One region of the Mesorhizobium opportunistum WSM2075 genome, then DNA from elsewhere that is predicted to be linked to it. Evidence: predicted binding sites of a transcription regulator. Region 1 holds the regulator's gene; each other region holds the start of a gene.
What was found. Region 1 encodes PhoB, which activates phosphate uptake and scavenging genes when phosphate is short. Its sites were predicted from a motif close to TGTCATNNANCTGTCAT; they were not measured.

Region 1 (7,219 bases):
GATGGGCGGCATCGTGCCGATCGTCAACCTCTCCGGCGTCAAGCCGGGCGAACTCGTCCTCGACGGCAAGACGCTGGCCCAGATCTATCTCGGCGCCATCACCACCTGGGACGATGCCGCGATCAAAGCGCTGAACCCCACCCTCACCCTGCCGTCGACCGCCATCGCCGTCGTGCACCGCTCGGACGGCTCGGGCACCACCTTCAACTTCACCGACTACCTGGTGAAGCTCTCGCCCGACTGGAAGGACAAGGTCGGCTCGGACACGGCCGTCGAATGGCCGACCGGCGTCGGCGCCAAGGGCAGCGAAGGCGTTGCCAATACCGTCAAGCAGACCGACGGCGGCATCGGCTACGTCGAATACGCCTATGCCAAGCAGAACAACCTGTCCTACTCAAAGATGGTGAACGCAGCCGGCAAGGTCGTCGAGCCGTCGCTCGAATCTTTCGGCGCTGCCGCTTCGAATGCCGACTTCAAGACTGCCAAGAACTTCAACGTCATCATCACCAACGAGCCCGGCGACACCACCTGGCCGATCGCCGCTTCGACCTGGGTGCTGATCCACAAGGTTCCCGATGACGCGGCCGCCACCGGCGAAGCGCTGAAATTCTTCGCCTGGGCCTACAAGGACGGCAAGGAAACCGCCAAGGCGCTCGACTATGTGTCGATCCCCGACAGCGTCGTCGACCTGATCAAGGCTTCGTGGAAGACCGACATCCAGGCCGACGGCAAGCCTATCTACGCCGGCGAGTAACATCTTCTGGAGGAGCGCCGCGCCCGCGGCGCTCCTTTTCCTTCAACTCGAACGAGCCGAGCTTGACATGAGTGCTGTCCAGGAAGCCTTGCCAGCCATTCGAGGTTCGCGCGACGCTATCGTCAGGCGGTTTGCGCTGACAGACGCGATCTTCCACGCAATGACCCGCGCCGCCGCGATATTGGTGCTGGTGCTGCTCGGCGGCGTCGCGATCTCGCTGTTTGCCGGCTCCTGGCAAGCCCTCTCGACCTTCGGCTTCTCGTTCCTGACCAGCGAAAGCTGGAATCCGGTGACGGAGAAATTCGGCGCGCTGGCGCCGATCTACGGTACCATCATCACCTCGGCAATCGCCATCCTGATCGCCGTGCCGCTCGGCATCGGCATCGCCATCTTCCTCACCGAGCTTTGCCCGCGCCCGCTGCGGCGCCCGATCGGCATGGCGGTGGAATTGCTGGCCGGCATTCCCTCGATCATCTACGGCATCTGGGGCCTGTTCGTGCTGGCGCCGTTCCTGCAGACCACGGTGCAGCCGTTCATCATCAGCGTGTTCCACGGTATCCCGGGCCTCGGCAGCCTGTTTGCCGGCCCGCCCTACGGCATCGGCCTGCTGACATCGTCGATGATCCTTGCCATCATGGTGCTGCCTTTCATCACCTCGATCACCAAGGACGTCTTCGACACGGTGCCTCCGGTGCTGAAGGAATCGGCCTACGGCATCGGCTGCACGACGTGGGAAGTGACCCGCCGCGTCGTCATTCCCTACACGCGGATCGGCATCATGGGCGGCGTCATGCTCGGCCTTGGCCGCGCGCTCGGCGAAACCATGGCGGTGACCTTCGTCATCGGCAACGCGCACCGCATCTCGACATCGCTGTTTGCGCCCGCAACGACGATCTCCGCGACCATCGCCAACGAATTCACCGAAGCGGTCGGCGATCTCTACACGTCTTCGCTGGTGGCGCTCGGCCTGATCCTGTTCGTCATCACTTTCCTGATCCTTGCCATCGCACGCTACATGCTGATGCGCATCGACGCCCGCACCGGAGCCTGACCGATGTCGACAGCCACGTCGCTTCACCAGAGCCGCAAGCGCAAGAATGGCGTGATGATGACGCTGTGCGTCGCCGCGGCCGGCATCGGCCTTGCCTGGCTGGCGCTCATTCTCGGCGCCCTGCTCTACAAGGGCCTGTCGGGCGTCAATCTTTCGGTCTTCACGGAAATGACCCCGCCGCCCGGCGATGCCGGCGGCCTGCTCAACGCCATCTACGGCAGCATCGTGATGACCGTCATCGGCATCATCGTCGGCACGCCGATCGGTGTGCTGGCCGGCACCTACATGGCCGAATACGGCCGCTTTTCGAAGCTCACCACCGTTGTGCGCTTCATCAACGATATCCTTCTGTCGGCGCCGTCGATCATCATCGGCCTGTTCGTCTACGAATTGATGGTTCGGCCGATGGGGCATTTCTCGGCGATGGCCGGCGCCGTCGCGCTGGCTATTCTGGTTATCCCCGTCGTCGTGCGCACCACCGAGGACATGCTCAATTTGGTGCCCAACGCCTTGCGCGAAGCCGGCACCGCGATCGGCGCGCCGCGCTGGGTGGTGATCCGCTCGGTCGCCTACCGCGCCGCGCTTTCCGGCATCGTCACCGGCATATTGCTGGCCATTGCCCGTATCTCCGGCGAGACGGCACCGCTGCTGTTCACCGCGCTCAACAACCAGTTCTGGTCGAGCAATCTCAACGCGCCGATGGCCAGCCTGCCTGTCACCATCTTCCAGTTCGCTCTCAGCCCCTACGAGGAATGGCAGCAACTGGCCTGGACCGGCGCACTCATAATTACATTGACGGTTCTCGCGCTCAGCATCTTTGCGCGCAGCCTGACCGGACGCAGAGAGGACAAATGAGCCAGATGTTGTCTCCAGACATGACGATCGCCGCCGAGGCAGCCGCCAAGGCAAAGATCGAGGTCAAGAACCTCAATTTCTACTACGGCCAGTCGAAGGCGCTGAAGGACATCACGCTGTCGCTGCCCGAACGCAGCGTCACCGCCTTCATCGGACCGTCGGGCTGCGGAAAGTCGACGCTGCTGCGCGTCTTCAACCGCATCTACGAGCTCTATCCCAGGCAGACCGCCGAGGGCCAGGTGCTGCTCGACGGCAAGAACGTTCTCGACCGTTCGCAGGACCTCAACCTCTTGCGCACCAAGATCGGCATGGTGTTCCAGAAGCCGACGCCGTTCCCGATGTCGATCTATGAGAACATCGCCTTCGGCGTCAGGCTCTACGAGAAGATCAGCAAGGCCGAGATGGACGGCCGCGTCGAGCAGGCGCTGAAGCGCGCGGCGCTCTGGACCGAGGTCAAGGACAAGCTCAATGCCAGCGGCCTCAGCCTTTCGGGCGGCCAGCAGCAGCGGCTCTGCATTGCCCGTACCGTGGCGGTGAAGCCGGAAGTCATCCTGCTCGACGAGCCGGCCTCGGCGCTCGATCCGCTGTCGACCGCCAAGATCGAGGAGCTGATCGACGAATTGCAGGCCGACTACACGATCGTCATCGTCACCCACAACATGCAGCAGGCGGCGCGCGTGTCGAAGCAGACGGCCTTCATGTACCTGGGCGAACTGGTCGAGTTCGACAAGACGGAGAAGATCTTCACGTCGCCCCGCGAGAAGCGCACGCAGGACTACATCACCGGCCGCTTCGGCTGATCGCACGCATACGAGGACCAGGATCATGGCCGAACACACGGTTGCAGCCTTCGACGAAGATCTCGGACAGATCAGCAGGCTGATCAGCGACATGGGCGACCTCGCCGGCTCGATGGTCGGCGGTGCCACCAAGGCGCTGCTGAACTCCGACAATGCGCTCGCCCAACGCGTCGTCTCCGATGACGCGATCATGGATGCGCGCCAGCGCGAGCTGGACGACCGCGCCATCACGCTGATCGCCAAGCGCCAGCCGATGGCCGACGATCTGCGCCATGTCGTCGGCTCGATCCGCATGGCCGGCGATCTCGAACGCATCGGCGACCTTGCCAAGAACATCGCCAAGCGCGTCGGCACGGTCGGGCTCTCCGCCACGCCGCGCGACCTGTCGCACTCCATCGACGCGATGGCGCAGCTGGTGCTGATCCAGGTTCAAGGTGTCATCGAGGAATATGCGGCGCGTGATGCCGCGGCACTGGCGAAGCTGCGCGCCGCCGACGAGCGCATCGATGTCAAATACACCTCGGTGTTCCGCGAACTGCTGACCTACATGATGGAAGATCCGCGCAACATCACCGCCTGCACGCATCTTTTGTTCTGTGCCAAGAACCTCGAACGCATCGGCGACCACGTGACCAACATCGCCGAGAATGCGTATTATGTGCTGACCGGCACGCAGCTGCCCGCCAATCGTCCGAAGCAGGACGAAACCGCGATGTCGGCGCCGGCGGCATAGCAGGGGTGACCAGCCGATGATCGCGCCACGCATCATGGTGGTGGAGGATGAGGAGCCGTTAGGGGTGCTGCTCCGCTACAATCTGGAATCGGAAGGTTACCAGGTCGAGGTGGTGACGCGCGGCGACGAGGCGGAGATCCGCCTGCAGGAGAACGTGCCCGACCTTCTGGTGCTCGACTGGATGGTGCCGGCGGTGTCCGGCATCGAACTCTGCCGGCGCCTGCGAATGCGGCCCGAGACCGAGCGGCTGCCGATCATCATGCTGACCGCGCGGGGCGAAGAAAGCGACCGTGTACGTGGACTCTCCACAGGCGCCGACGACTATCTGGTCAAGCCGTTCTCGACGCCGGAGTTCATGGCCCGCGTCAAGGCGTTGCTGCGCCGCGCCAAACCGGAAGTGCTGTCCAGCGTGCTCAAGGTCGGCGACATCGTGCTCGACCGCGAATCGCACCGCGTCTACCGCAAGAAGAGCGAGATCCGGCTCGGGCCGACCGAGTTCCGCCTGCTCGAATTCATGATGCGCCATCCCGGCCGGGTGTTCTCGCGCAGCCAGCTGCTCGACAATGTCTGGGGCGAGACGATCTACATCGACGAGCGCACGGTCGACGTGCATGTCGGGCGGCTGCGCAAGGCGGTCAACAATGGCCGCATGCCCGATGTCATTAGAACCATTCGTGGGGCGGGCTACGCGATCCGGGAAGATTAGGTTCTTCGGCGCGGAAGGTTAGACAGTCGGATTTCGTGCTTAAGCCGGATCGCTTTACCTTGGCGATCAGCGAAAACGTCCATTGCTTCGTCATCCACGGGCGGAGCAAGGAGCGAAGCGACGCGGCGTAGACCCGAGGATCCACGCCGCGACTTTGAAGCGTTGCCTCGGTGCGGAATTCTGCTCCGCTGCACTCCGTGGCCAAGGTCGCGGCATGGATCCCAGGGTCTCCGCGACGGAGCTTCGCTCCTGCTCCGCCCAGGGATGACGAAGTCGTGAGGCTTTGTCCAACCCACGGATGTTACGATGGCTTCGATTTCACGCCACGTTCTTCCCAGCCGCGCCTGCTCTCGCCTGCACGCCCGGCGCGAATATTTCCTGATCGACGAAGGTCAGAGCGCGCATGGCGCAGCCTTCGCGGATCAGCGGCAGTTCGTTAGGCTCGGTGTCGAAGGAGATCGATTTCGAGTGCTGGCCGCCGGCGGTCTGTGCAATCGCCTCGCGCAAGGCCGGCTCGATCAGGTCGAAGGCGGCGGCGCTGACGCCGACCATGGCGACCGGGGCGGGATCGATCAGCGCGAACAGGCTGCCGAGGCCATAGCCGAGCGCCTCGCCGGCCTTGCGATAGGCCTGGCGCTCCGGCCCGTCCTTCTCGCGCGCCGAGGCCGCCAGTGCCCGCATGTCGGCGTCGCTGACGTCGACCGGTTCGGTGTCCTCGCCAAGCTGTCTCGCGCTTCGCCAGATGGCGTAGTTGCCGGCATAGGCCTCGACGCAGCCGCGCCGTCCGCAGCGGCAGAGCGCGCCGCCCGGCCGGTGGATCATGTGGCCGAACTCGCCGCCCGAGGAATGGGTACCGGTGAACAGTTCGCCCTTCAGCACCAGGCCCATGCCGATGCCGTGAGACAGCAGAATGGCGATGAAGTCGTCGCGGTAGCGCTCGGGATCGCGCCAGCGCAGCGCCACCGCCATCATGTTGCAGTCGTTTTCCATGGTGGCGGGGATGCCGAACTCGGCTTCGAATATGTCGGCGAAGGCGATGTCGGTCTGCGGCGTGATCGGCGACCACAGCATGGCGCGCGCCTCGGTGTCGGTGATGCCCTGGATGGCCAGTGCGATGCGGGCGACGCTGCGGACATCGATGTCGGGATCGTCTATGCGGCGCCGCACGATGGCGACGCATTCGCCGATCAGCGCCTCGCGCGACATGGTCAGCGTGTCCAGCCGGCGCTGTTCCTCCGATATCACCTGGCCGGCATAGTCGATGACGGCGACCGACAGGAAATTCAGCGACAGCACCACGGTCATCACCGCCGCCGCCTCCGGGTTGAGTGTGAGGCCGACCTGCGGCCTGCCGCGTTTCAGCGCCCCGGCCTCGCTCGGCTTGCCCTCGGTCAGGACGCCTTCGCCGATCAGGTCGGAGGAGATCGCCGAGATGGTCGAGTGGCTGAGGCCGGTGGTGGCGGCGATCTCGGTGCGCGAAGGCTGACCGGCACGGCGCACGGCCGAGATCACCATGGCGCGGTTGCGCCGGCGCAGATCGTCGTGGCGGATTCCGACCGACATGTTTCCCGCATCCTCCCAGTCGCCGCGGCCTTTCGTGCCTCCCGAAGGCCGCCAGCGAAGCCACCAAATACTGGCAGAAGCGCCCCACGCTGTCATTATTTATTCCGGAGCTCGAAAAAAAGTTCACGGCACCTCAAAATCCATCAGAATCATTGTTGACAGTGTTCCGGTGATGGACCAGTGTTTTTTCGAGGCTCGAAAAAATAGGGCCTTTGTGCCGGCCTTAGGGCCAGTTTGGTCGCGCCATACGCGGCGCAGGGAGGAATATCATGAAGAAATTCACAGCCGCCATCCTGGCGGGTGTCGCCATGTCGCTGACGCTTGCGTCGGTCGCGCAGGCGAAGGACAAGGTCATCGGCGTTTCCTGGTCCAATTTCCAGGAAGAGCGCTGGAAGACCGACGAGGCCGCGATGAAAAAAGCGATCGAGGCCGCCGGCGACAAGTACATCTCCGCCGACGCGCAGTCCAATCCCGGCAAGCAGCTCACCGATGTCGAAAGCCTGATCTCGCAAGGCGCCAATTCGCTGATCATCCTGGCGCAGGATGCCTCGGCCATCGGCCCGGCGGTGCAGAAGGCGCTGGACGAAGGCATTCCGGTCGTCGGTTATGACCGCCTGATCGAGAACAAGGACGTCTTCTACCTGACCTTCGACAACAAGGAAGTCGGTCGCTTGCAGGCCAGCGCGGTGTTCAAGGCCAAGCCGGAAGGCAACTACGTCTTCATCAAGGGCTCGGGTGCCGATCCGAATGCCGACTT
Region 2 (7,219 bases), 2.2 Mb from region 1:
GTTCGTAGAAGGCGGTGCGGTAGCGCGCCATCGTGTGGCCGGCCGAGAAGAAATGGCCGCCCGGCTGCACTTCGGCGATCGCCTCGAAGCCGATGGAATCGTCGTCGCCGGGCGTCGCGGCGCAGAGTTCGGCGACCGTCTGCAACGCCTCGACATCGGTGACCAGTTTCTCCAGTGAAACGCTCAAGCCGCCTTCCAGCCAGCCGGCGGCATGGATGCAGACCGTGGCGCCGGCCAGAACCGAGCCCCACAATGCGAATTGCGTCTCATGCGCGGCCTGCGCATCCGAGATGTTGGCCGCGCTGCCGCCGCCGGACCGCCACGGCAGGCCGATGAAGCGCGCCAGTTGACCGGCGCCCAGCGTTGCCTTGACATGTTCGGGCGTGCCGAAGGCCGGCGCTCCGGATTTCATGTCGACGTTGGAGGAGAAGGAGCCATAGACGACCGGCGCGCCGGGCCGCACGATCTGCGCCAGCGTCAGCCCGGCCAGTGCTTCGGCATGCTGTAGCGTCAGCGCGCCGGCAACGGTTATCGGCGCCATGGCGCCCGCCAGGCAGAACGGCGTGATGATAGAGACCTGCCCCGCATTGGCGAAATCGATGATGCCTTGCGCCATCGGTATGTCGAGCTGACGCGGCGAGTTGGTGTTGATGACGGTATAGCACCAGGCGTCCGAACGGAATGCCTCCTCCGAAAGGCCGCGCGCCAGCCGCAGCATCTCGAAACCGTCCTCGACTTGCGGCGTGCCGCGAGCGAACACGAAGGGAAACTTGTCGGACAGCGTCAGCTGTGCACGATTGACGGCATAGTGGCGAAACCGGTTGTCGACATCCTGCGGCTCGACGCAGGGACCGAGCATATGCAGGACATCGAAATGCTGCACCAGCTTGATGAACTCCTCGAAGGCGGCGAGCGTGCCTGGCCGCCGGCCCCGCTCGAGATCGGTGACATTGGGCGCCCCGCTTCCGGCAAGAAACGTCATCGACCCGAGTTCGAGCGTCAGATCGCGGGAAGGATCGCCGCCACGGGCATGGATCGACCTCGGCGCCGAGGCCAGCGCCGCCGCCACCATGTCGCGGCCGATGCGCACCATGTCGGTATCCGGGTCGACCAGGGCGCCGGCGCGGGCGAGAACCTCGCGTGCCTGCGGCAGCAGCACCTTGATGCCGAGTTCTTCCAGCACGCGCAGCGCCGTGTCGTGGATCGAGGCGACCTGGTCGTCCGAAAAGATCGGCTGCGGCAGGAACGGGTTCTTCAGTGACCGGTAATTGGGCCGGCGACTGCTTTCGCTGCCGGCCTCGCCCGTGCGTCCGCGCCTGCGCTCGCGCCTAGCCTCACGTGCCGCCTCATCGATCATCGGAAATCCTCCTCATTGCCGCATTGCCTTGCCTTCAGGGTCGTAAGGCGAAGCCGCGATAACCCGCGCCGGCCGCTCGACGCCGACAATGTGCACCGAAAGCGCCGTCCCCTCCTCGGCAGAATCGTCGTCCACCAACGCCAGCGCGACGCTCTTGCCGATCGTGTAGCCAAATCCGCCCGACGTGACGAAGCCGACGCGCCGACCGTCGCGCCAGACAGGCTCGAAGCCGCTGGCGTCGGCGTCGAGCGCATCGATCTCCAGCGTCACGATCCGTTGAGACGTGCCCGTCTGTCGCTCCCTCAGCGCCGCCTCGCGGCCGATGAAATCGCCCTTGTCGAAGGCGATGAAGCGGTCGAGCCCGGTCTGGCGAGGCGCGTAGCCCTGCGTGAATTCGCGCGACCAGATGCCGAAGCTTTTCTCCAGCCTGAGCGCATTGAGCGCGTAGTAGCCGATCTCCGCCAGGCCGAGACCTTCGCCTGCGGCAAGCAGCGTCTCGCGTAGCGTGGCATGCATGGCCACCGGGCAGCTGATTTCGAAGCCCAGCTCGCCGGCGATGGAAAGGCGGGCAACCCGCGCCCGCACCATGCCGATATCGAATGCCCCGCAGGCCATGAACGGCAGTGCCGCGGCGGACACGTCCTGGTGCGTTGTGCGTTCCAGGATTTTGCGCGCGTTCGGCCCGGTCAGCAGGAACCCGCTCATCGCGTCGGAAAGATCGGTGACCGTGACGCCGTCGGCCGCGTGGCTCTCGAACCAGCGCATGTGGAATTCCCTGAGATAGTAGGAGCCCATCAGCCAATAATCGCCGCCGTCCCAGTTGATCACCGTGAGGTCGCCTTTCAACCGCCCGTCTGGACCCAGCATCGGCGCGAGCCGCGCCTGTCCCGGTTTCGGCAGCTTGCAGGCGAGCAGCCGGTCGAGCCATGCCTGGGCGCCTGGCCCCGACACCGCGTAGCGCGAATAGGCCGAGATATCGACGAGGCCGGCGGCCCGCCGCACCTGCAGCGCTTCATCGCCGACGATGTCGAAGGCGTTGGAGCGCTTGAGCGTGGTGTTCTCGCGAAAACCCATCGGCGCGAAATAGGCCGGGATTTCCAGCCCCCAGGAAGCCGTCCATTCGCAGCCCGCGGCACTCATGCCGTCATAGGCGCCGGGTCGCTTCAAGGGTCTGCCCGCGGGCAGCCGCTCATTGGGGAAGGTCATGACGAAACGGCGCGAATAGAACTGGCGCGTCGTCTGTCTGAGATATTCGCGGTTGGCGGCGAAGGCGCCGTAGCGGGCGATGTCCATGCCGAAAATATCCGCCTGCGGCTCGCCGAAAATCATCCATTCGGCCAGCGACTTGCCGACGCCGCCGCCCTGGCTGAAGCCGGCCATGACGCCGCAGGCGACCCAATAATTCTTGAGACCGCGCACCGGCCCGACGATCGGATTGCCATCCGGCGTGAAGGTGAAGGCGCCATTGACCCATTTGCGGATGCCGGCCGTCGCCAGGCACGGAAAGCGCTCATGCGCCTTGGCGAGTTCCGGGCTGATGCGGTCGATGTCTTCCGGGATGAGCTCGATGCCGTAGTCCCACGGCGCCCCATCCATGTTCCAGTGCTTCGGGTTCTGCTCGTAGACACCGAGCAGCACGCCCTTGCGCTCCTGGCGCAGGTAGGAAAAGCCGTCGAGATCGACGGCGATGCCGATTTCCCGGTCCAGCGCCGCGATCTCCGGAATGTCCTCGGTGACGAAATAGTGATGCTCCATAGGCGTCACCGGCAGGTCGACGCCGGCCATCCGGCCGAGCTGCTTTGCCCACAACCCGCCGGCATTGACAACATGCTCGGCAACGATGGTGCCCTGCTCGGTAACGACGTCCCAGTGGCCGTCGGCGCGCGACATTAGCTCGATGACCCGGTTGCGCAGGATGATTTCGGCACCACGCTTCTTCGCCGCGCCAGCATAGGCATGGGTGGTGCCGTAGGGGTCGAGATGGCCTTCGTTGGAATCATGCAGGCCGCCGAGCACGCCGGAGACATCGACGATCGGGCAGAGTTCTCTGATCTCTTGCGGGCTCACCAGCCGGGCGGTCTCGATGCCGACTGACTGGAACACCGCCCAGGCCGATTTCAGCCACTCCCAGCGCTGGGGATCGCTGACGATGTTGACGCCGCCGGTCATGTGCAGGCCGATGTCCTGGCCGGATTCGGCCTCGATCTCGCGGTAGAGGTTGATGGTGTAGTCCTGCAACGCCGCGACATTGGGATCGGCGTTGAGCGCGTGGAAGCCGGCCGCCGCATGCCAGGTCGAACCGGCGGTCAATTCGGCACGCTCGATCAGCGCCACATCCGACCAGCCGAACCGCGTCAGATGGTAGAGCACCGAGGCGCCGACCACGCCACCTCCGATGACGACTGCGCGGTAGTGCGACTTCAAGGCTTCCCTCCCCTGTTCGAGGCCGGCACCATAGACGCACTAGACATATGTGTCCAGTCCGCGCCATCGACTTGCCGCACTGGGCGAAACTCCGCGTGGCAAAGCGCCATCGATTGGGTCACGCGAATGCGCTTCTTTGCTGGTGCACAAACAAGCCGGCGGACACACACCGCCTGTCACGCAAGCATCATGTTCACGCCGTAGATCGCTTTCGGGGAGACGCTCGCGGCATCATCGAGGTGACGCCTCCTTCAGCTTTCGGCCGCTCCGGCACGCTTCGTCACAAAGAGGATTGTCCATGAAACACCTGCACCGAACCGCGTCGCTTGGCGTCGCGCTGGCCTTGTTCACCGCCTTGACGCCGGCGCTCGCCGACGGCACCGCGACCGTCGGCGGCCTCGTCAACAAGGGCCCCGTCAACAAGGGCCTCGTCGGCGTCGGCCGCATCCCGGCCGCCCAGCGCGACAAGTTCGGCGAAACCTTCGGCTCGGGCTCCGGCATGTCGATCGACACATCGGGCTGGACGCATGACGCTGCCGGCTACAAGGGCTCGCTCTGGCTGCTGCCGGACCGCGGCTACAATGTCGCCGGCACCACCGACTATCGCCCGCGCCTCAATACGATCGGCATCGAGTTTAACCCCGTCGCGCCGGGCGCCGCCCCAGCTACCGGCCAGGAACAGACCGGCGTCAAGGCGACGCTCGCCGACAGCATGCTGCTCACCGACGACAAGGGTGCCGACGCCACCGGCCTCGATCCGCTGTCGGACGTGCGCGCCGCCGCCGGCGACTTGCCGATGCTGCCCGCCGCCACCAACGGCAAGCTCGCCCTCGACAACGAAGCGATCGTGCGACTGCCCGACGGCTCGATGTTCATCTCCGACGAATATGGCCCCAACATCTACCGTTTCTCCGCGCAAGGCCGCCTGATGTCGGCGACCCAGCCGCCGGCTGCCCTGGTGCCGATGCGCAAGGGGACACCGAACTTCTCCTCCGACAATCCCGGCCCCGGTGCCGCCGAGCCCGATCCCAAGGATCCGGAAACCGGCCGCCAGAACAACCAGGGCCTCGAAGGCATGGCGATGACGCCGGACGGCAAGTTCCTGATCGCCGTGCTGCAGTCGGCGACCCGGCAGGATGGCGGCGATTCCGCTTCGACCCGGCAGAACACCCGCGCGCTGATCTATGACGCCTCCGACCTCGCCCATCTGAAACTGGCACATGAGTATGTCGTGCCGCTGCCGGTGTTCAAGGATGCCAAGGGCAAGACCAAGGTCGCCGCGCAAAGCGAGATCGTGGCGTTGTCGGACACATCCTTCCTGATGTTGGCGCGCGACAGCGGCAACGGCCAGGGCCTGAAGGGTGATACCTCGCTCTACCGCGAAATCAGCATCGTCGACGTCTCCGCCGCCACCGACATCGCCGGCGCGGATTTCGACAAGGACAAGCCGGTAGCGCCAAAGGGCGTGCTCGATCCATCGGTGACGCCGGCCAAGCTGACGCCGTTCATCGACATCAACGACAATGCTCAGCTCGGCCGCTTCGGCCTGCACAACGGCGCGCCGAACGATCACGACAACCTCTCGGAAAAATGGGAAGCAATGTCGCTGGCAAGCGTGCTCGATCCGAAGCTGCCGGACGACTATTTCCTGTTCGTCGCCAATGACAACGACTTCCTGGCCCAGGATGGTTTCCAGGTCGGCGCTCCCTACAAGACCGACGACGGCGCCGATGTCGACACCATGTTCCTGGTCTATCAGGTGACGCTGCCCGGCCTCGCCAAGAAGTAGCGACACCCATGCAGGCGGGCGCGCCTGACGCGCCCGCTTGACCTGCCACCATCGAATGATCGAGCCCTGCTACAGACCGTGAAGGCGCCTACTTCAACATCTCCGCATCCTTCGGCACGCCAGCATCGATCGGCTCGGCCGTCCTAGTCGACACGGCCATGATCTTGCCGGCGGCCGACAAATTGGGACGCACGAAGACCTGGGCAGGACCGTTGACGCGGCTGTAGAGGTCGATGATGTCCTGGTTCATGAAGCGCACGCAGCCGGACGACGCGTTCTTGCCGATGGAATCCCACTCCGGCGTGCCGTGCAGCCGGTACATCGTGTCCTTGCCGTCACGGAACAGATAGAGGGCGCGGGCGCCGAGCGGGCTCTTCGGGCCGGGCGGCATGCCGTCCTTGTATTTCGCCAGTTCCGGCCGGCGCTGGATCATTTCCGGCGGCGGCGTCCACACCGGCCACTTCTTCCTCGCCTGGACCACGGCGCTGCCGGTCCAGCCGAAACCCGCCTTGCCGAGGCTGACACCGTAGCGGACGGCCTTGCCGCCATCTTGTACCAGATAGAGGAAGTGCTCTGACGTATCGACGACGATCGTGCCGGGCTTTTCGCCGGTCGGGTCGGCCACGACCTGGCGCACGAACTTCGGGTCGAGCTTGGTGACCGGGATTGCCGGCAGTTGATAGCCCTCGTCGGTGCGCGCCGCGTACATGCTCGCGGCGTCACCGAAAGCCGCATCGGGCGGCGCGGCGGCCACCGGCGGCGGTGGCGCGACATCCGTCGTGGAGCACGCCGAAAGGGCCATCGCGGCCGCGCCCAAAGCGGACGCACTCAGAAAGGCACGCCGGTTCAGGCGCTCGGAAAACAGCGGAATATCGGACATGAACCCCCCAGCTCAACCGCAAGATCCAACAGGAACGCGGCCCCATCAGGATCAGTATCCCATTCCGGAAGCTTTGAGAACACGATTAGATCAAGGCGCGCCAGAAGACCCGATGCCAATCTTTTCCGGCACCGCATCGACCTGTCCCGCTGAATCGGCAATGATGGGGACCGGATCCAAATACCACTTCCCGAGTTGCCAGCCATGGACGAAAAAAAGCCCACGCGCCGGCGCACCGCCGACCTGACCAGCGGCCCGATCCCGCGCACGCTGCTGTTGTTCGCCCTGCCGGTGCTCGGCTCCAACGTTCTGCAGTCGCTCAACGGGTCGATCAACGCCGTCTGGGTCGGCCGTTTCCTGGGTGAATCGGCGCTGACCGCCACCTCCAATGCCAACCTCGTCCTCTTCCTGATCCTCGGCACCGTGTTCGGCATCGGCATGGCGGCGACCATCCTGGTGGCGCAGTCGGTCGGCGCCCGCGACCTGCCGGAGGCGCGCCGCATCGTCGGCACCAGCGCCACCTTCTTTTTCCTCGTCTCGATCATCTTCGCCGTCTGCGGCTGGATCTGGGTCGACGCCATCCTCAACACGCTCGGCACCCCGGCCGACGCCTTGCCGTTGGCGCGTTCCTACCTGCGCATCATCTTCGTCGCCGTGCCGATGATGAACCTTCTGTCCTTCGTCATGACCGTGCTGCGTGGCGCCGGTGACTCGCGCACGCCCTTCATCTTCATGGCGCTCGCGGTCGTCCTCGACATCATCCTCAACC
Region 3 (7,219 bases), 300 kb from region 1:
TCGACCCGGACCTTGCCGCCGGCGCCGATGTCGCGGAGCCGCTGCAGCGCGAGACGGAGACGCAGGCGATGCCGCGCGTCTCGGCGATCCTTGCCCGCGAAGGCTTGATCGAGCCGGATGGCGAGATGCCGCAGGATCATGTTCCCGGCGACATCACCCGTGAGCCGCTGGAATTCCCGATGGCGCGCGACATCCGCTTGCAGGCACTGTCCCGCGGCGACGAGGGTTTCCTGCTGGCGCTCGGCTATTCCACCCAGCGCGGCTATGCCCGCAACCACCCCTTTGTCGGCGAAATCCGCATCGGCGAGGTCGAGCTGGAGCTCGACGTGCCCGAACTGCCTTTCGCGGTGCCGCTCGGCAGCGTGCGCGTCACCGAATGCCAGATGGTCAACCAGTTCAAGGGCTCGGCCAAGGCTCCGCCGCAATTCACCCGCGGCTACGGTCTGGTCTTCGGCCAGAGCGAGCGCAAGGCGATGGCGATGGCGCTCTGCGACCGCGCGCTGCGCGCCTCGGAACTGGGCGAGGACGTCGTTGCCGCAGCACAGGACGAGGAATTCGTCATCTCCCATTCAGACAATGTCCAGGCGACCGGCTTCGTCGAGCATCTGAAGCTGCCGCACTATGTCGACTTCCAGGCCGAACTCGACCTCGTGCGCCGTATGCGCGCCGAGTATGAGGCACGCGAAAATCCGATGACGAAGGACGAGAAGAAGGAGGCGGCGGAATGACGACGCAATCGACCGACATCGCCACCTACAACTTCGCCTATCTCGACGAACAGACCAAAAGGATGATCCGCCGGGCGATCCTCAAGGGCATCGCCATCCCCGGCTACCAGGTGCCGTTCGCCTCGCGCGAAATGCCGATGCCTTATGGCTGGGGCACCGGCGGCGTGCAGGTCACCGCCTCGATTATCGGCCCCAACGATGTCCTGAAGGTCATCGACCAGGGCGCCGACGACACCACCAACGCGGTCTCGATCCGCGCCTTCTTCAAGAAGGTCGCCAATGTCGCCGTCACGACCGATACCGCCAGCGCCACCATCATCCAGACCCGTCACCGCATCCCCGAGCATCCACTGACGGCGGGCCAGGTGCTGGTCTATCAGGTGCCGATCCCCGAACCGCTGCGCTTCCTCGAACCGCGCGAGACTGAAACGCGCAAGATGCATGCGCTGGAGGAATACGGCCTCATGCATGTGAAGCTCTACGAGGACATCGCCAAGCATGGCCGCATCGCCACAACCTATGCCTATCCGGTCAAGGTCGAGGGCCGCTATGTGATGGACCCGTCGCCGACGCCGAAATTCGACAATCCCAAGATGCACCGCTCGCCGGCGCTGCAGCTCTTCGGCGCCGGCCGCGAGAAGCGCATCTACGCGGTGCCACCGTTCACCGAGGTCGTCAGCCTCGACTTCGAGGATCATCCGTTCGAAGTCCAGACCTTCGACCAGCCCTGCGCGCTGTGCGCGGCCGAGAACGTCTACCTCGACGAGGTCATTCTCGACGACCATGGCGGCCACATGTTCGTCTGCTCCGACACCGATCATTGCGAGAAGCGGCGGGCCGACGGCCATCGCGGCCACCTTGCTCCGGAAACCCATTCTGTCTCGGAAAAAATGGAGCCGGCGCAATGACCGACGAACCACTGCTGCGCGTCTCGGCACTCTCCAAATTCTATGGCTCGCGCGTCGGCTGCGACAATGTTTCGTTCGACCTGTGGCCGGGCGAGGTCCTGGCTGTCGTCGGCGAATCCGGCTCCGGCAAGACGACGCTGCTGAATTGCCTGTCGACGCGGCTGCTGCCCTCCTCCGGCACCGCCAGCTACCGCATGCGCGACGGCCAGTTCCGCGAACTCTACCGCATGAGCGAGGCCGAGCGCCGCTTCCTGATGCGCACCGACTGGGGCTTCGTCCATCAGAACCCGGCCGACGGCCTGCGCATGACGGTGTCTGCCGGCGCCAATGTCGGCGAGCGGCTGATGGCCGTCGGTGACCGCCACTATGGCAAGATCCGCGCCACCGCCGTCGACTGGCTGTCGCGCGTCGAGATCGAGCAAGACCGCATCGACGACGAGCCGCGCGCCTTTTCCGGCGGCATGCGCCAGCGCCTGCAGATCGCCCGCAATCTCGTCACCGGACCACGGCTGGTGTTCATGGACGAGCCAACGGGTGGCCTCGATGTTTCGGTCCAGGCCCGCCTGCTCGACCTCCTGCGCGGGCTGGTCACCGATCTCGGTCTCGCGGCCATCGTCGTCACCCACGACCTCGCGGTGGCGCGGCTCCTGTCGCAGCGCATGATGGTGATGAAGGACGGCCGCGTCGTCGAAAGCGGCCTCACCGACCGCGTGCTCGACGATCCGCGCGCGCCCTACACGCAATTGCTTGTTTCCTCGATTTTGCAGGTGTGACGATGGCGCCAAGGCACCCCCCTCTGGCCTGCCGGCCATCTCCCCCTCAAGGGGGGAGATCGAAAGCTTTTCGGCCTCGCACATTCTCCGACGTCGAAAATTGGCGAAAACAGAAGTGACAGCCAATCTCCCCCCTTGAGGGGGAGATGGCCGGCAGGCCAGAGGGGGGCGCTGGCCCGCAAACGAACGACTGGAGACCCCTCTGATGCCGACCCCGCTCGTTGTCTCCGACGTCGCGAAGAGCTTCACCATGCATCTGCGTGACGGCATCAAACTGCCGGTCGTCGCTGGTGTCTCGTTCTCCATCAAGGCCGGCGAATGCACGGTGCTCGGCGGCCCGTCCGGTGCCGGCAAGAGCTCGATCCTGAAAATGCTCTACGGCAATTATGCCGCCGACGAAGGCCAGATCATCGTCAATCATGAGGACGGGCTGATCGATCTCGCCAACGCCAGCCCGCGCACCGTTCTTGCCGTGCGCCGGCAAACGATCGGCTATGTCAGCCAGTTCTTGCGCACCGTGCCACGCGTCTCGGCGCTGGATGTGGTCGCCGAACCGCTGTTCGAGCGTGGCGAGGAGCGCGAGGCGGCGAGAGGCAAGGCGCGCGCGCTGCTGGCGCAGCTCAACCTGCCGGAGAAACTCTGGGCGCTGCCGCCGGCGACCTTCTCCGGCGGCGAGCAGCAGCGTGTCAACATCGCGCGCGGCTTCATCACCGAGCACCCGATCCTGCTGCTCGATGAACCGACCGCCTCGCTCGATGCCAGGAACCGCGACGTGGTGATCGAACTCATCGCCGCCAAGAAGGCGGACGGCGTCGCCCTGCTCGGCATCTTCCACGACCACGACGTGCGCGAGGCGGTTGCCGACCGCATCATCGACGTCACCGCGTTTGCCCCCGGGAAAATCGCCGCATGAGCAGGAAATTGTCGGAGACGCCGCTGGTTCACCCGACGGCGGAGGTGCACAATTCCACGCTCGGCCGCTGGACCGAGATCGCCGACCGCAGCCGGGTCTCGGAAAGCGAACTCGGCGACTATTCATACATGATGCAGGATTGCGCCGTCTGGTGCGCGACCATCGGCAAATTTGCCAACATCGCCGCAAGCGTGCGCCTCAATGCCACCAATCACCCGACCTGGCGGCCGACGTTGCACCACTTCACCTACCGCGCCTCCGACTATTGGGACGACGCCGAGCATGAGAGCGAATTCTTCGCGGAGCGTCGCGCCAAGCGCGTCACCATCGGCCACGACACCTGGCTCGGCCATGGCTCGACCGTCCTGCCCGGCGTCACCGTCGGCGAGGGCGCGGCGGTTGGCGCTGGAGCCGTCGTATCGAAAGATGTCGCCCCCTACACGATCGTCGCCGGCGTGCCGGCAAAACCGATCCGCGAGCGCTTCGACCGCCGCACGGCGGAGCGCTATCAGGCACTCGCCTGGTGGGATTGGGATCACGCCAGGCTGCGCGCCTCGCTCGATGATTTCCGGGAACTGTCTGCCGAAGCCTTCCTGGAGAAATACGAGGGATAGCTCCTCACATCGTCGTCATGGGAACTCGTTCATACCCTTGACATACGACTCGGACAGGAGGCCATCTTCCCAGGGAGATCGCCATGCCCGACACAATCAGCCCCTCGCTCGCCGGATTCTTTGCCGGCTCCAATCCTACCACCCCGGCGCATCTCGGCACACGCCACGACATGTCGGGCAACTTCCTGATCGAGCCCGGCAACACCGTCGTTAGTCACCTGGTCGGCGGCTCGCCGTCGGAGGCCGTGGTGCTTGCAGTGCGCGAGAAGATGCTGGCGATGCCTGACGCCGACCGGTTGGCCTTCACCCCCATCTCCAGCCTGCACATGACGCTGTTCCAAGGCGTCATCGAGTATCGCCGCCGCTTGCCCTACTGGCCCCAGGACGTACCGCTCGACACCAGCATCGAGGCCATGACCCGGCTCTATCTGGAACGGCTGAAGGATTTTCGGGGCTTCGGCCCGTTCAACATCAGGGTGGTCGAAATCGTGCCGAGCGGCCTCACCGTTGCCGGCGCGACCGACGACGACGTGCGCATCATGCGTCAATGGCGCGATGCGCTGGCGGTCCCGTTCGGGTATCGGCACCCCGATCACGACGCTTACGTCTTCCACATCACCTTCGCCTATCAGATCCAGCGTCTTGCCGACGACAGGGCGGCCGCGTGGCAGACGCTGTTCGACGATTGCCTGGCGCTTTTCGCGCGCCAGGCGCCGGTCATCGAGATCAAGCCGCCCGCATTCTGCAGCTTCCGCGACATGGAGCATTTCGAGGAATTGCAAGTGCTCGGCTGATCGCGCGGAAACGGGCGCATGACGCAGCGCCTGTGGAGCGTAACAAAACTGACATCCAGGCGACACGGCAGGTTCATGTGGCTGCGTTAGGCGAGAAGCCTGACGATCAACATGGTCCTGACGGGAACCTGCCCATGCCAGCAACCTCAGCCACGCTCGAAATCCGCGGCGTCACCCGACGATTTGGCAAGAACACCGCTGTCAGCGATATCAACATCTCGATCCCGCAGGGTCAGATGGTCGGCGTCATCGGCCGTTCCGGCGCCGGCAAATCGACCCTCCTTCGCATGATCAACCGCCTCATCGATCCCAGCCAGGGGTCGATTTTTTTTGACGGCGCCGAAGTCTCCCAGTTGCGCGGCTCACCGCTGCGGCGCTGGCAGCGCGACTGCGCCATGATCTTCCAGCAGTTCAACCTGGTGCCACGCCTCGACGTGCTGACCAATGTGCTGCTCGGCAAGCTGAACCACCGTTCGACGATATCGAACCTTTTCGGCATGTTCTCCCGCGCCGAATGCGCCGAGGCCGTCGCCGCCCTCGAGCGGCTCGACATCGCCCGCACCGCACTGCAGCCCGCCGGAACGCTATCGGGCGGACAGCAGCAGCGCGTCGCCATCGCCCGCGCCATGATGCAGCAGCCCAGGGTGATCCTCGCCGACGAGCCGATCGCCTCGCTCGACCCGCTCAATGCCAAGGTGGTGATGGATTCGCTGCAGGACATCAATCTGCGCGAAGGCATCACCGTCGTCACCAACCTCCACACGCTGGATACCGCCCGCACCTATTGCAACCGCATCATCGGCATGGCGGCCGGCAAGGTCGTCTTCGATGGCGCGCCGGAAGAGCTCGACCGCGAGGCCGTCCGCCTCGTCTACGGCGCCGACAGCAATGGTGGCGAGATTTCGGAGGCCATCACCTCCACCAGCGTTGCCTTCAAGCGAAAGATCGCCGCATCCGCCGGACCGCTCGAACCTGCATTCCCAGCTTACTGAGTTCAAGAAAGAGCGGCTCGGATCGTCCGCCCGCGTCAAGGGCACCTGTCAAAATCGATAACGCTGCCGGCGCGGGGCCGGAACCTACAGGAGAGATATCAATGTTCAGGAAGATGGTTCTCAGCGCCGTTTCGGTGCTCGCCATGGCCACCAGCATGGCCCACGCCGCCGATATGAAGGAATTCCGCGTCGGCATTCTCGGTGGCGAGAACGAAACCGACCGGCTGCGCAACTACCAGTGCCTGGCCGACCATTTGAAGGCCGAATTCGGCTTCGAAAAGGTCTCGCTGTTCCCGGCCGCCGACTATGACGGCGTCATCCAGGGCCTGCTCGGCGGCACGCTCGACTTCGCCGAACTCGGCGCTTCCGGCTACGCCAGCGTCGTCCTGAAGGACCCGAAGGCCGTTACCCCGATCCTCACCACCCAGCAGACCGACGGCGCCACCGGCTATTATTCGATCGGCCTGGCACTCAAGTCCTCCGGCATCACCGACATCAAGTCGGCCAAGGGCAAGAAGCTCGGCTACGCCGATCCGGATTCGACCTCGGGCTACCTGATCCCGCTGACCCAGATTCCGAAGGAGACCGGCGCTTCGAACGAGACCTTTTTCGCTTCGACCCAGTTCAACGGCGGCCACGAGAACAACGTCCTGGCCGTGCGTGACGGCAAGGTCGACGTCGCCGTCGATGATTCCTCGGGCATCGGCGACTTCAAGAACGGCTACACTTCGGGCACCTTCCACAAGGAAGTCGCCAAGGGCGCCGTCGACCCCAATGACTTCGTCGAAGTCTGGCGCTCGGGCCTGATTCCGAACGGCCCGTTGGTCGTGCGCACCGCGCTCGGCGACGACATGACCGCCAAACTGGCCGCCTTCTTCACCGACCTGCCCAAGAAGGACAAGGCTTGCTTCGAAGGCGTCGAAGGCGGCGATTTCACCGGCTACGTTCCGGTGAAGGCCGACTTCTACAACGTCATCGTCGAAGCCCGTAAGGCAGCCATCGGCGGCTAACGGCGAAATCGGAAAGGGCGGCGCTAAAAACGCCGCCCTTTTTGCATCTCCGATCATGACCCTTTCCGTGACAGCCCCCTCTTCTGGCGCTACCCACCAGATGGCCGATGCCTGGCGACGGCAGACGTCGTTGCGCCGGTTCTATACCGCCCTCGGCGTCGCGCTGCTGCTTGTCGCCATGCTCGCCAGCATGTGGTTTGCCGACGAAGCCAATGCCGGCCACTTCTTCGACCGGCTGCCGCACATCCTGGATTTCCTGAGCTGGCTCGTCCCCAAGGACTGGAATGACGTCTGGCGGGCTTTGTTCGACATCGCCTCGCCGCATGATACCGGCACCCAGGAATTCAACTTCCCGCTTGGACGCGTCTATGTCTGGGGCGGTTTCTACATCCCCGAATATTTCGAGCTGATGCTGACCACGGTGAACGTGGCGCTGGTCTCGACCTTCATCGGCTTCGTCTTCGCCGTGCCGTTCTCCTTCATCGCC
Region 4 (7,219 bases), 950 kb from region 1:
GCGACGGTCAATGACTGCTTTAAGCCTGTGTCGCGCTATTTCGACCGCATCACCCGGCCCGAACAGATCATCCCGGCGCTGAGCCGCGCGATGCAGGTGTTGACCGATCCGGCCGAATGCGGCCCGGTAACGCTGTCGCTCTGCCAGGACGTACAGGCCGAGGCCTACGACTATCCCGAGAGCTTTTTCGCCGAGCGGGTCTGGCACCAGCGCCGGCCGCGTCCGGATCGCGGCGAACTGGCAGCGGCGGTGGCGGCGCTGAAAAGCGCGAAGAAGCCGCTGATCATCGCCGGCGGCGGCGTGCTTTATTCGCAGGCTTCCGATGAACTGGCGAAATTCGTGGAAGGTGCCGGCATTCCTGTGTGCGAGACGCAAGGCGGCAAATCCTCGCTGCCGGACAATCATCCGCTCAACATGGCGGCGGTCGGCGTCACCGGCACCTCGGCCGCCAACAGGCTCGCCGAAGAGGCCGATGTGGTGCTGGCCATCGGCACGCGCCTGCAGGATTTCACCACCGGCTCGTGGGCGCTGTTCAAGAACTCCGGCAAGACCATCATCGGGCTCAACGTGCAGCCTTTCGATGCCGGCAAGCACCGCGCGCTGCCGCTGGTCGCCGACGCGGCCGAAGGACTCGCCGAACTGGGTGCCGCGCTCAAGGGCTGGAAAGCGCCTGCCGCCTGGACCGACAATTCCGCTGCCGGGAAGAAGGCCTGGCAGGTTGACGCCTCCAAGGTGACGGCGTCGACCAACGCTGCCTTCCCCTCGGATGCGCAGGTGATCGGCGCCGTGCAGCGTGCAATGGGGTCAGGCGTGATTTTGCTGAACGCGTCGGGCGGCCTGCCGGGTGAACTGCATAAACTCTGGCAGGCGGGAGCGCCCGGCTCGTACCATGGCGAATATGGCTTCTCGACCATGGGCTACGAGATTGCCGGCGGGCTCGGCGCCAAGATGGCCAAGCCCGACCGGGAGATCGTCGTCATGGTCGGCGACGGCTCCTACCTCATGATGAATTCCGAAATCGCCACATCGGTGATGCTCGGCCTGAAGCTCACCATCGTGGTGCTCGACAACAGGGGTTATGGCTGCATCAACCGGCTGCAGATGGCCACCGGCGGCGCCAACTTCAACAACCTCCTGAAGGACTCGCGCCACGAGATCCTGCCCGACATCGACTTCGCCGCGCACGCGGCGAGCCTGGGCGCGATCGCCGAAAAAGTGCCGTCGATCGCCGGGCTGGAAAATGCGCTGCAAAAGGCCAAGGCAAACGACCGCACCACGGTGCTGGTCATCGACACCGACCCGCTTGTCTCCACCGATGCCGGCGGCCATTGGTGGGATGTGGCGGTGCCGGAAGTGTCGGCGCGGCCCCAGGTCAACGCGGCGCGCAAGGCCTATGACGAGAAGCGGCAGATGCAGAGCGTTGGCGATTGATATCGGCGCTGACCCCCACCCCGCTGCTGCGCAGCGACCCTCCCCACAAGGGGGAGGGTGAACAAGAAACCGGAGCTAAAACTTGAAAGCCAAACTGGGCATGTCCCCCATTGCATGGTGGAACGACGATCTTGCCGAACTCAGCGATGACGTGTCGCTGGAAGAATGCCTGCGCCAGTCGCGTTCGGCCGGCTTCACCGGCATGGAGATGGGCCGGCGTTTTCCCAACGACCCCGCTGTCATGCTGCCGATCCTGAAGAAGGCTGACGTGACGCTGTGCGGCGGCTGGTTTTCCGGCACGCTGGTCGACGAGGAGATGGCGAAGAACCAGGATCGTATCCAGCCGATGATCGACCTGTTCAAGGCGGTCAACGCGCCCTGCATCGTCTATGGCGAGGTCGGCCGCTCGATTCAGGGCGACCGCTCCAAGCCGCTGGCCACCAAGCCGAAACTCTCGGACGATGAGATGAAGGCCTATGCCAAGCGCGTGACCGCTTTCGGCGAATGGTGTGCCGGGCAAGGCATGCCGCTGTCCTATCACCACCACATGGCGGCCGTGGTCGAGACCGAGCCGGAGCTCAATGCCTTCATGCGCCATTCCGGCGAAGGCATTCCGCTGCTGCTCGACGCCGGACATCTGGCCTTCGCCGGCGGCGATGTGCTGCGCGCCATCGACAACCACCACAAGCGGATCAGCCATGTGCATGTGAAGGATGTGCGCATGGGGGTGATCGACAAGCTCGATCGCACCAAGCAATCGTTCCTCGACGCGGTGGCGCTCGGCGCCTTCACCGTGCCGGGCGACGGCTCGCTGGATTTCGGCGCCATCGTGCAGCGCTTCGCCGACCATGGCTATGAGGGCTGGTTCGTGGTCGAGGCCGAGCAGGACCCGAAGAAGAACCCCCCGCTGAAGATGGCGCAGCTTGGCCACAAGGAGCTGATGCGAGTGATGACCGCCGCCGGCTATACGGTCGAAACCCAGGGTTTTCCGAATGCCTGACGCGATGGGTTCACGGCGAAGCAGGTTGCTGTAGATTGGCGCGATGAAAGATTCCGAGCACCCCTTCTTCCGCCCGCTTTGGCGGCGTGTCGCCGTCGTCGCGGTCTGCGTCATCTGGTCGATCATCGAGTTCGCCACCGGCACCCCGTTCTGGGGCGTCATCGCGCTCGGCTTCGCCGGCTACGGCGTTTGGCAGTTTTTCTACCTCTACAAGCCGGTCGATGAGAGCAAGGCGCCGGCCGAGGCCGAACCGAAGGAATAGAGGGGCCGTTGGGCGCCGAACGGGTCGCGTGCGTTGGAGATTGCCTGAAACGCCTCCCGCCTCGTCATCCTGGGGCGGAGCAAGGAGCGACGCGGCGCGGCGCAGACCCCAGGATGACGAAGGCGGGGCCTCGGCGCACCTCGAATATCTGCGATAGGAGACAAAAAATGTCGAAGCTGCTCGTCAAAGCCGACAAGGGCCATGGCCGCGTCGCTCATGTGACGCCGGAAAGCGCCGGCTGGACCTATGTCGGTTTCGACCTGCATCGGCTGAAGCCGGGCGAAACGGCTTCCGGAAAGACTGACGACCGCGAAATCTGCCTGGTCTTCGTCACCGGCAAGGGCAAGGCGAAAGCCGGCGGCAAGGACCTCGGCCTGCTCGGCGAACGTATGTCGCCCTTCGAGGGCAAGCCATGGTCGGTCTATGTGCCGCAGGGATCGGACTGGTCCGTGACCGCGGACACCGAACTGGAACTCGCCGTCTGCTCGGCGCCGGGCCTCGGCGGCGGCCTGCCGGTCCGGGTGATCGGACCCGACGATCTCGGCCAAGAGGTGCGCGGCAAGGGCACCAACACGCGCTACGTCACCAACATCCTGCCGGAAGGCCAGCCGGCGGACTCGCTGCTGGTGGTCGAGGTCATCACGCCCGGCGGCCACACGTCGAGCTATCCGCCGCACAAGCATGACCAGGACAATCTGCCCGCCGAATCCTATCTCGAGGAAACCTACTACCACCGCCTCAACCCGCCGCAGGGCTTTGCCTTCCAGCGCGTCTATACCGACGCCGACAAGAGCGGCCATCGCGCGCTCGACGAGGCGATGGCGATCGAGGACGGCGATGTCGTGCTGGTGCCCGAGGGCTACCATCCCTGCGCCGCCTGCCATGGCTATGATCTCTATTATCTCAACGTCATGGCCGGACCGAAGCGGACGTGGAAATTCCACAATGCGCCCGAGCACGAATGGTTGATGAAGGCCTGACCGTTCCGGGTTTTCGGCCGAAGCCACTGGTCCAGCTCGGAAAAATCGTCGGCTAAGGACCGACAGGGGTCGATTTGCCATCGAAAACCCTTCAAAGCTTCGTCAATCCGTCATGGAAATCACCTATGGCAGCGAGACTGACGAGGATTTTTCATGCGCTACGCCATCTATTTCACCCCCCGGCAGGACGAGCCGCTGGCGCGGATCGCAGCCAACTGGCTGGGCCGCGACCCGTTCGGCGCCGCGACGAAGCCCGTCGAGGCGGTGGCTGACCTGTCGGCGGCGGAAGTCGCCTTCCACACCGCTTCGGCGCGCCGCTACGGCTTCCACGCGACGCTGAAGGCGCCCTTCCGCCTGGCGGCCAACGAGACCGAGGCCTCGCTGCGCGCGGCACTCGACCATTTTGCCGAAGCAACGCCGGTGGTGACGATCCCGCGTCTTGTCGTCAGCCAGATCGACAGTTTCTTCGCGCTCGTGCCGGAAGGACCATTGCCGCCGCTCAACCGTTTCGCCGATGACGTCGTGCGCGATTTCGACCGCTTCCGTGCGCCGCTGACCGAGGCCGAGATCGAGCGGCGCAGCCCGGATTCGCTGAAGCCAGCCGAGTTTCGCAACCTCTGCCAGTGGGGTTACCCTTATGTCTTCGAGACCTTCCGCTTCCACATGACGCTGTCCGGCCGGGCCGGGCCACAGGAAAGCCCACGTCTGCGCGCAGCAATCGACAGCCTGTTCGCGGAGGTGCTTTCGCAGCCGGTGCTGGTGGATGCGCTGACGCTGTTCGTCGAACTCGAACCGGGGGCACCGTTCATGGTGCTTTCCCATCACGCGCTTGGGCGCCGCCCGGCCAGAAAGACCGCCTGAGCCGGAACAGTTCCGACCGGAAGAACCAAGGATTGCCTGAAATGACCGCCGAGACCGTTCTTTCCAATGCCCGCATCGTGCTTGCCGACGAGATCGTCGAGGGTTCGCTGGTGCTGCGCGACGGGCTCATCGCCGGCATCGATGCGGGCACTGGCCAAACCGGCGGGAATATGGCCGGCGAGGACATGGGCGGCGATTACATCATTCCCGGGCTGGTCGAACTCCACACCGACCATCTCGAGGGCCATTACGCGCCACGGCCGAAGGTGCGCTGGAACCCGATCGCCGCCGTGCTTGCCCATGACGCGCAGGTGGCGACCGCCGGCATCACCACCGTGCTCGACGCCCTGCGCGTCGGCATGGACGAGGACGCCGATCTCACCTCCGCCGACATCCGCAAGCTGGCCGATGCCATCGAGGACAGTGTGCAGCAGGACCGGCTGCGGGCCGACCATTTCATCCACCTGCGCTGCGAGGTTTCGGCGCCGGACTGCCTCAAGGCTTTCGCCAATTTCGACGGCGACGAGCGGGTCAAGCTGGCATCGCTGATGGACCATGCCCCGGGACAGCGCCAGTTCGTCAATCTGGAAACCTATGCCTATTACTACCAGCGCAAGCTGAAGCTGACGGACCGCGACTTCCAGAAATTCTGCGAGAAGCGGATGAGCGAGTCGGCGCTCAATTCGAGGCCGAACCGGGTGCATATCGCCGCCGCCTGCCAGGAGCGCGGGATCGTGCTGGCCAGCCATGACGATGCAACCATCGGCCATGTCGGCGAGGCGATCGAACAGGGCGTGCGCGTCGCCGAGTTCCCGACCACGCAAGAAGCCGCGCGCGCTTCGAAAGAAGCCGGGCTCGGCGTGCTGATGGGCGCGCCCAACGTCATGCGCGGCGCCTCGCATTCGGGCAATGTCTCGGCCCGCACGCTGGCGAGCGACGGCCTGCTCGACATCCTGTCATCCGACTATATTCCCTTCAGCCTGATCCAGTCCGCCTTCTTCCTCGGCGACGTGGTCGAAGGCATCTCGCTGCCGCAGGCGGTCGCCATGGTTTCGAAGAACCCGGCCGAAGCGGTTGGCCTCAATGACCGCGGCATCATCGAGCAGGGCCGGCGCGCCGACCTGGTGCGCGTGCGCGTCGACGACCATGTTCCGGTGGTGCGTACCGTCTGGCGGCAGGGACTGCGGGTTGCATGATGGTGTCGGCCTTGATCGAGCGTGAACTGTCCGCCGAAACGTTTCCGATCCGCCATGGCGTCTTTGTCGCCGTCGTCGGCCCAAGCGGCGCCGGCAAGGACACGGTGATCGGCTACGCCCGCGCGCTGTTCACCGATGAGACCCGGCTGGAGTTCGTCCGCCGCGTCATCACCAGGCCGTGCGATGCGGCGAGCGAGGATCACGACACGCTGGCCGACGCCGCCTTCGTCGAAGCCGAGGCCGACGGCGCCTTCGCCATCTCCTGGGAGGCGCATGGCCTGCGCTATGGCCTGCCCGCCGATGTCGACTGGTCGGTGGCCAACGGCCGTGTCGCGGTGGCGAATGTGTCGCGCGCGGTCATTCCGGTGTTGCGCGAGCGCTACGCCAACCTGGCCATAGTCGAAATCACCGCATCGCCGAATGTGCTGGCCGAGCGGCTGGCGATGCGCGGCCGCGAGTCGCGCGGCGAAGTGCTGGCGCGGCTGGCACGCAGCGCCAATGTCACCCTGTCCGGTCCTGGCGTCACCTCGATCGACAACAGCGGCGCGCGCGAAGTGGCCGGCGAACGCTTCGCCGAGCTGTTGCGCAAGGCCATGGCCTTTTCCGATATGTCGGGCCTGATCTAGTTTTCATCGCTTCCAACATGGCTGACTGCCGTGCAGACCTTCCTATGGGCTCACGAGCGGTTGACTGGACGCATCAGCACGATGCAGTGTGGTACCGTTACCATATATCGATCCGAAGTCGGCTGAAGCGGTCATGGACAGGTCTTAAATATTATAATAGCATACCATTATATCTGCGGAGGAGCGCTGCGCCCCGGTTTTGCAAGGGGATGTCAGCGAAGCGAGCAAGAATTTACGTCGTCGCGCGGCCTGCGCCCCGCATGAGCGATGCCGACACGAGGCGCTCAAAAAATGCATGGGAGGAAAACATGCGGACTTTCCTGGGAGGGGCCGGTGCCTTGCTGGCCGGCTTTGTGCTGGCGCTTTCGGCGCTGTTGCCGTCGATCGCTTCGGCGCAGTCGGTCGAGGATATCATCTCGCGCGGCAAGCTGGTCGTCGCCATCGACACCACGACGCCGCCCTACGGCTTTCTCGACGCCAACCTGAAGCCGACCGGCTTCGACATCGAGGTCGCCAACAAGATGGGCGAAGCACTCGGCGTGCCCGTCGAATTCGTCACCGTCACCTCGCCCGGCCGCATTCCGGCGCTGCTGACCAAGCAGGTCGACGCGGTGATCTCGATCTTCTCGATCACCCCGGCACGGGCCATCCAGATCGACTATTCGATCCCCTATGCCGGACAGTCGGCGGTGGTGATCGCGCCGAAGAGCACCAGCATCAAGGGCGTCGCCGACCTGGTCGGCAAGAAGGTCGGCCTGACGCGCGGCACCGGCGAGGACGGGCTGCTGACCAAGGCCGCGGAGGCCAATCCGGGCATCGAGATCCTGCGCTTCGACGACTATTCCTCGCTGCTGCAGGCGATG

Region 2: MESOP_RS17655 (esterase-like activity of phytase family protein) is a predicted target of PhoB. The motif match lies at 3,956-3,972, and genes of this name have one in related genera.
Region 3: phnC (phosphonate ABC transporter ATP-binding protein) is a predicted target of PhoB. The motif match lies at 4,769-4,785, and genes of this name have one in related genera.
Region 4: MESOP_RS02430 (DUF1045 domain-containing protein) is a predicted target of PhoB. The motif match lies at 3,771-3,787, and genes of this name have one in related genera.

The regions. Positions count from the first base shown of each region.
Region 1 covers NC_015675.1:1,483,331-1,490,549, forward strand. Annotated here, with positions in the region: gene pstS (phosphate ABC transporter substrate-binding protein PstS) at 1-754, shown strand, start outside; gene pstC (phosphate ABC transporter permease subunit PstC) at 822-1,805, shown strand; gene pstA (phosphate ABC transporter permease PstA) at 1,809-2,660, shown strand; gene pstB (phosphate ABC transporter ATP-binding protein PstB) at 2,657-3,460, shown strand; gene phoU (phosphate signaling complex protein PhoU) at 3,486-4,193, shown strand; gene phoB (phosphate regulon transcriptional regulator PhoB) at 4,210-4,899, shown strand; gene MESOP_RS07135 (ROK family protein) at 5,218-6,462, opposite strand; gene xylF (D-xylose ABC transporter substrate-binding protein) at 6,732-7,219, shown strand, end outside.
Region 2 covers NC_015675.1:3,676,086-3,683,304, reverse strand. Annotated here, with positions in the region: gene MESOP_RS17665 (trimethylamine methyltransferase family protein) at 1-1,357, opposite strand, end outside; gene MESOP_RS17660 (GcvT family protein) at 1,370-3,781, opposite strand; gene MESOP_RS17655 (esterase-like activity of phytase family protein) at 4,080-5,570, shown strand; gene MESOP_RS17650 (L,D-transpeptidase) at 5,659-6,450, opposite strand; gene MESOP_RS17645 (MATE family efflux transporter) at 6,655-7,219, shown strand, end outside.
Region 3 covers NC_015675.1:1,783,290-1,790,508, reverse strand. Annotated here, with positions in the region: gene MESOP_RS08560 (carbon-phosphorus lyase complex subunit) at 1-728, shown strand, start outside; gene MESOP_RS08555 (alpha-D-ribose 1-methylphosphonate 5-phosphate C-P-lyase PhnJ) at 725-1,636, shown strand; gene phnK (phosphonate C-P lyase system protein PhnK) at 1,633-2,409, shown strand; gene phnL (phosphonate C-P lyase system protein PhnL) at 2,615-3,322, shown strand; gene MESOP_RS08540 (DapH/DapD/GlmU-related protein) at 3,319-3,936, shown strand; gene MESOP_RS08535 (DUF1868 domain-containing protein) at 4,020-4,730, shown strand; gene phnC (phosphonate ABC transporter ATP-binding protein) at 4,865-5,722, shown strand; gene phnD (phosphonate ABC transporter substrate-binding protein) at 5,824-6,732, shown strand; gene phnE (phosphonate ABC transporter, permease protein PhnE) at 6,788-7,219, shown strand, end outside.
Region 4 covers NC_015675.1:529,544-536,762, forward strand. Annotated here, with positions in the region: gene iolD (3D-(3,5/4)-trihydroxycyclohexane-1,2-dione acylhydrolase (decyclizing)) at 1-1,431, shown strand, start outside; gene iolE (myo-inosose-2 dehydratase) at 1,514-2,431, shown strand; gene MESOP_RS02420 (hypothetical protein) at 2,475-2,693, shown strand; gene iolB (5-deoxy-glucuronate isomerase) at 2,861-3,673, shown strand; gene MESOP_RS02430 (DUF1045 domain-containing protein) at 3,827-4,534, shown strand; gene MESOP_RS02435 (alpha-D-ribose 1-methylphosphonate 5-triphosphate diphosphatase) at 4,576-5,730, shown strand; gene phnN (phosphonate metabolism protein/1,5-bisphosphokinase (PRPP-forming) PhnN) at 5,727-6,356, shown strand; gene MESOP_RS02445 (transporter substrate-binding domain-containing protein) at 6,665-7,219, shown strand, end outside.